DNA from 2 places in the Sporosarcina sp. FSL K6-5500 genome. Region 1 is predicted to be linked to the other one. Evidence: riboswitches for the same ligand, from Rfam matches in the RefSeq annotation. Region 1 holds a riboswitch; the other holds the start of a gene.
The links. A riboswitch is a leader RNA that binds a small molecule or an ion and turns the genes downstream of it on or off. The one in region 1 is predicted to bind thiamine pyrophosphate.

Region 1 (3,412 bases):
TGAAAACGGTTCATCCAACAATAGTAGGGAATTGCCAGAAAGAACAGCGCGTAAGAAAGCGACGCGCTGCTTCATTCCACCCGAAAGTTCTCCTGGATAGTTATCCTCTGTTCCACCAAGACCGAACTCTTGTAATAATGGTTGTACTTGTTCCTTGGCGGCCTTCTTATCTAATCCGGCTACTTCAAGCGGAAGACATGCATTTTCTAAAATGGTTCGCCAAGGCAGTAACAAATCTTGTTGTGGCATATAGCCGACCTTTCCAAGGCGCTGAGTATTTGGATTCCCTTCAAGAGAAATGGTACCCCCTGAGGGTTCATCTAATCCGGTTACAAGACGAAAAATCGTACTTTTACCGGAACCGCTAACACCAATTATCGAAATAAACTCACTGGGAAGAATGTTGAATGACAGATTATCGAGTATGCTGTTGCCTGATTCGTACGTGAATGAAACACCGTCAAACGATAGCATTTATCATTTCAACTCCAGGCCACATTTGTTTTGTATTTGCCATATCCCAAAACATATATTCATAACGAGTTGTATTGAGGAAGATCTCCTCGAGCTTTAACAGTTCATGCTCCGGTTTTCCTTCTGCTGATTTGTTCATTAAATCAATACACCAGCCCGCAAGTTCCTTGAATTCATCCGAAGAATACATCTGAATCCAATCGCCATATAACGAGTGATCGGCAGCACCTGGAATAGCATTTAGCTCCTTACCGATTTCCCAGTAACTCCATGCGCAAGGAAGCAGAGCAGCCATCACTTCCGCAACGGTTCCATTTTGACAGACGTGTAACATGTAGTGCGTATAGGCAAGAACAATTGGTGACGGCTTAGCGTTTTCAAGTTCCTGTTCAGAAATGCCGAACCGCAGTGCGTAGCTTCGATGCAGGGCCATTTCCTTGTTCAGCGTCCCATCGAGTAGTGTCGCGAATTTGCCCATCGTTTCCAAGTCGTCAGCTTTTACAGCCCCGATCGCAAACAGTTTTGCATAATCAATCAAATACAAGTAATCCTGTACCATATAAAACCTGAATTTATCCGGATCAAGCGTCCCATCGCCAATTCCTTGTACGAACGGATGGCTATGATTCTGTCTCCAGATTGGTAACGTCTTTTCTAACAAACGGTCAGTGAACTTCATGATATCAACACTCCCTTTGTATTCTTGAAAACCAAAAAACCCACTCCTTGAAGAAGAAGTGGGTTGTAGACAATCAAAAGTATCCCGGAAAATAGACCGGCAGAATTATTGTGTCAGCACCTCTTCCTTACGCTGGTATTAACCAGTTCAAGTTATAAGGGTCAAGGCACATGCCTCTCTCAGCTCTGTTAGAGCACCCCTAGCGGTGGATCATATGAAATTGGACTCATCCCCATTATAAGCATATTAAAAATAGAAGGTCAACCTTAACTTTGTGAAAAGTTAGAAAGGAATGTATGTTTCCTTTTACAAGAATTATCCTGTAAAGTAGAAAGAAAAAGTATTGAAAGGGGAAATGAATTTGAAATTTTTCCATACAGCGGACTGGCATTTAGGCAAGCTCGTTCAAGGTATATATATGACAGAAGGACAGCGTTATGTGCTCAATCAATTCGTAGAGGTAGTCAAAAAGGAGAAGCCAGATGCGGTCGTTATCGCAGGCGATTTGTATGACCGTGCGGTGCCACCTACAGAAGCGATTGCACTACTTGACGAAGTGCTTGGAAAAATCACTATGGAACTTGGAATACCAGTCCTTGCGATTGGAGGAAACCATGATAGCCCGGGACGCCTCCATTTTGGAAGCGGATTGATGCGAGTAAATGGCTACCATATTGCAGGTCAGATGACGAAAGTAATCGAACCGGTCGTTTTGTCAGATGACTACGGTGAGGTTCATTTCCATCTCGTACCATTTGCGGATCCTTCTGTTGTAAAACATTTGCACGAAGATGAAACGATTGTGAACCATAACGATGCGATGAAGAAAGTGACGGCAACTATCCGTGAACAAATGGCAGAGGGGGTCCGACATGTATTTGTTGGACATGCTTTTGTGACACCTCACGGAGAAAGTGAAAATAACACGAGTGACTCCGAACGACCGTTGGCAATTGGTGGGGCAGAATATGTGTCGGCGCATCTTTTCGAAGGATTTAATTATACTGCACTTGGCCACCTACATCAGGCACATTATGTGTTAAATGAAACAGTGCGATTTGCGGGTTCGCCAATGAAATATTCGATTTCAGAAGAACATCATAATAAAGGGTTTCTAATTATCGAACTTGACGCTGCAGGGCAGGTATCTGTTGAGAAACGGGAGTTGAAGCCAAAGCATGATATGCGGACGGTTGTAGGGACGATGGAACATATTTTGTTGCACCCAGTAAGTGAGGATTATGTTTTTGTTAAATTGCTAGATGAGACACCGGTTTTATTCCCGATGGAAAAAGTACGGTCAGTCTATCCGAACGCGATGCATGTTGAGCGTAAAGTGCTCATGCTGACCGCAAATGCGGTTGATGAACAACGTATGGAACATGGGAAGCATGATGATTTAGCACTCTTTAAAGCATTTTACGAAGAGATGAAAGGAGAAGCGGCAGACGTAGAAACGGAGACCCTCTTTTCAGAAGTGCTCCATGAAGTTATGCACAAGGAGGGGACACAGCTGTGAGACCAATTCAATTAATGGTGACGGCATTTGGACCATATAAAGGGACGGAAACGGTCGATTTCAGGGAATTGAAAGACAATCGACTCTTCGTTATTTCAGGAGCTACTGGTGCGGGGAAAACCACGATATTTGATGGGATTTGTTTTGCGCTATATGGTCAGGCGAGCGGAGAAGATCGAACGGATAATCGTGCGATGCGAAGCGACTTCGCAGACGACGCAGTTCAAACGACCGTTGAATTGACGTTTGACATTCATAATCGAACGTACCGCATCATGCGGCAAATACCGTATGTCAAACAGGGGAACAAGTCCGAAACGTCTGCGCGCTGCGAGTTCTATGAACTGACGGAAGACGGGGAGGTACCACTTGTCGACAGGCAGATTGTATCTGAAATTAACAAGAAGGTAGAAGAACTAATCGGCTTTACACAAGCACAATTCAGTCAGATTGTTATGCTGCCGCAAGGAGAGTTCCGAAAGTTTCTAACGTCTGATACAGAAAATAAAGAAACAATCATGCGGAAAATATTTAAAACAGATAAGTACCGTGAAATAGTGGAGCAGCTAAAAGGGAAGAAAGACAGCGCACAAGCGACTCTAACGAAAGAGATGCAACAGAGCGAGGGGCATATTGGACAAATAGCGACCTTACTGCCCGAGCGTGAGTCATCGGTCTTTACTGTTCTTGCGAATGAACATTACAATGTGAATCAAGTCGTTCAAGGATTAGAAGAAGAA
Region 2 (3,412 bases), 1.3 Mb from region 1:
GTCAATCACAATACCATCCTCAACACGTTCGATTACGTAATTATATAGTTTCGCATGCTTGAAATCACCGTCACTAAATTCAGAGACCGTTCCTTCATACAAATGATGCCCGTCTCTATAGACTTTGTAGGTTCCGCCGACATCATTCCATGTGAAATAGATTAGATCTGCCTTATGCAAAACGGTTTGTATTTCAAACAGTTTCTTTTTCATCCGCACACCACACCCCTTACTTGGAAGTGTGGTATATTTCGCGAGCAGTTAAACATTACATTTCAATACCTGTTAATGAAAGAAGGACCGCACCTTTTAAACGACTTGCTGCTTCTCCAGGATCTTCTTCTCCAGAAATTGCAGAAATAACCGCTACCCCTGACGCACCCGCTTTAATGATAGCACCGGCTCTGCGTTCTGAAATTCCACCAATCGCAACAATAGGTAAACCAGGTAACAACGATGCCACTTCCCTAATTGTCTCGATACCAATAACCGATTGCGTATCCATTTTCGTCTGTGTCTCATAAACTGGACCTAGACCGATATAATCAGCCCCTGCATCAGCTGCCGCAATCGCTTCTGTTACATTATGCGTAGAAACACCTATTAGCATGTCTGGACCAACCTTGTCACGCACTGCTGAAATATATCCGTCTTCCTGCCCGATATGAATACCGTCTGCACCAATTTCAATCGCAAGACCTATATCATCATTGACAATGAAAGGTACACTATATTGTTCACATAATTGCTGACACGCTTGTGCAAAAGCCTTCAATTCTTCACCCGTTAATGCACCAGGCCCTTTTTCACGTAATTGAAAGCTCGTTATACCACCCTTTAGCGCCTCTTCTAAGACATGTAACGGGTCGCGTCCCGCCAAATTCACTGTACCCATGATGAAATATAAGTTAACTGTTTGCTTATCCATAAACTACAACCCCTTCCATTGTCTTGTTACCGCGGCGTCCATATGCCCAGTGATTCGTCGGACCATGGCCGCCACCAATTTTAAGTCCATCTTCAATTGCTGCGTGGATAAAACACTTTGCAGAAACAACTGCATTCGCTGCCGTTTCCCCATTTGCCAAAAACGCTGTCAGTGCCGCCGAATACGTACACCCTGTTCCATGCGTATCTTTCGTATCAATCCATGGTGCGCGAACCGAGAACCGTTCCCCGTCAGCCCCCATGAACAGATCTTCCGCATAAGGCGCTTCTTTCCGGTGTCCCCCTTTAATAAGAACCGCCCCCGCGCCCAACGCTATTATATGTTTCGCCGCTCGTTCTATGTCTTCATTCGTCTTTATTTCCATTCCTGCAAGCACTTCTGCTTCTGGAATATTAGGTGTAACAATAGCTGCAAGAGGTACAAGTACAGTCTTCAACGCTTCAACCGCCTGTCTTTCTAGCAATGAAGCACCCCCTTTCGCAATCATTACCGGATCAATGACAAGTGGAATTCCGCTCCAATGAAACGCCTCTCCCACTGCATAGATAATTTCTGTCGAAAAGAGCATCCCTGTCTTAATCGCTTTAACATCAAAATCTTCAATAACTGCCTGTATTTGCGCTTTAATAATAGCGGTGTCAACCGGCTGTATCGCCGTCACTCCAAATGTATTTTGCGCTGTCACCGCTGTCAGTGCCGACGTACCGAAAACACCCAATTCTTGGAACGTCTTCAAGTCTGCCTGAATACCCGCACCACCACCACTATCCGACCCCGCAATTGTCAATGCCACACGTACCATTCGATTCGCCACCCTTTTATTTATACTAAAAAGCCGCTTCCCGGTGGCGTAAGAAAGCGGCTAGCCATTTAACTATTCGTAAAAGGCGTACCCACTTTCCTACGCCGGTATAATCCGGATCAGGTTCCAAGGGTCCGCGCATTCATGCACGTCTCAGCCTAAAAAAGGCTCCCCTAGTGGTTGTTAAACTATTCAGCTTTGTAGCAAGTGTAACATATCTAGTGTGAGATTGTGGGAATGTTTGGTCCATTTCCAATAGAAGCATAGAGTAATGGAAATAAAAAACTCCATCAAATAGGTTCAATATATATAATAAACTCGTTTCACGTGGTAACAGTTTATTCCATTCTATCGTCGATAAGAGTATAGTTAGTGACATAAACAGAAAGAAGGCGCAGTTTATGCATAAAGCAGACAGCAGACCGAATAATCCCGACAAATCCATGTGGATCAGTCTTTTCGGGACACTCGTTATTATTGCAGTGGTCATTATTACTAATCTTACAATGGGTTAACATTCACTAAAACCTAGATAGGCCGACATCACAGCGGCCTGTTTTTTTATTCAGAACCCCAAATTCTTTCCACTTCTGAGTCTCCATCCTTAATCCGTATAACATACACGTCTGGATTCGTCAGTGCCTGCCACTGCCCAAAATCGAATCGTTCATCATAACACCTTAATAATAGCGCCATTAAATTCCCGTGTGTCACAAGCACTGTCCGCGAACCGACACCCAGCTCATCCACAACATCACAGACCCTCGACATCGCTTCACTCGAAGATTCCCCACCCTCATATTTTAGATGAAGGTCAAAAAACGTATCTTCCAGCTTTATCAACCAATCCTCGAAATCCATTGAACTTAGCACGCGCTCCATAAGCCGACTATCCACCTCTACATGCAACTTCTTCCGCTCAGCTATAGGCCAGCCCGTCTGACGTGCACGAGAAAACGGACTCGTAATAATCCGATCCACTTCGATATCTTCGAAAAACGCTACAAGCTGACCCGCCTGCAGAATCCCTTCAGCAGTCAATTCCGCGTGTGGTGCCTGTCCTTCTGCGGAGCAATGACGCACGATGTAAATAACTTTTTCCATAACCGCTTCACCCCATTCTTCTTACTAAATAGACATACAGCCCATTCGTAAACTAGCTGTAGTCATCCCTATTACTCTTTTTCCCTTGTATGCTCCAAAGAAAACATCTCAATGTTTTAGATTCCTTAGAAATCACAACAAAAAGTGCCTGTACAATAAACCATCATGAAAATTTAAGCATTCATGGTGGTTTCTTATGCAGGCACTCACTATTATTTATTCATCTGGGCAAGGAAGTCAGCTAAAGGGTCTTCCTCTTCTACAACAGAGGTTTCTTCTGGCTCCTTTAACTGTTCCCAATCAAAATTATCCAGATCATCCTCTATGTTAATCAATTGATGTTCTGTTTCCACCTCAACGGCAGCGCTCGTTTCTTCCTGCAAATATAATGCTGCATTTACATCTATTGCATTGCTGTTCAATGATGCAAAGAGAGAAGCTGTGCGGATTGGATCGGACATCAACTGATAGACGATACTCCCTAGTAGCGCCTCGGAATGTTCGTGCTTTAACCAATCACGTTGCGCTTTAGTTAACCCTTTTGGGAGCGGAATTGT

Region 2: linked by a shared signal. The riboswitch ahead of thiD (bifunctional hydroxymethylpyrimidine kinase/phosphomethylpyrimidine kinase) and the one ahead of tenA (thiaminase II) in region 1 are both predicted to bind thiamine pyrophosphate.

Annotation. Positions count from the first base shown of each region.
Region 1 covers NZ_JBBOTP010000001.1:3,165,979-3,169,390, forward strand. Annotated here, with positions in the region: gene MKX62_RS15235 (ABC transporter ATP-binding protein) at 1-474, opposite strand, end outside; gene tenA (thiaminase II) at 461-1,153, opposite strand; TPP riboswitch at 1,261-1,364, opposite strand; gene MKX62_RS15245 (exonuclease SbcCD subunit D) at 1,515-2,672, shown strand; gene MKX62_RS15250 (SMC family ATPase) at 2,669-3,412, shown strand, end outside.
Region 2 covers NZ_JBBOTP010000001.1:1,867,089-1,870,500, reverse strand. Annotated here, with positions in the region: gene MKX62_RS08640 (DUF3238 domain-containing protein) at 1-213, opposite strand, end outside; gene thiE (thiamine phosphate synthase) at 269-928, opposite strand; gene thiD (bifunctional hydroxymethylpyrimidine kinase/phosphomethylpyrimidine kinase) at 921-1,751, opposite strand; TPP riboswitch at 1,831-1,936, opposite strand; gene MKX62_RS08625 (histidine phosphatase family protein) at 2,313-2,855, opposite strand; gene MKX62_RS08620 (hypothetical protein) at 3,068-3,412, opposite strand, start outside.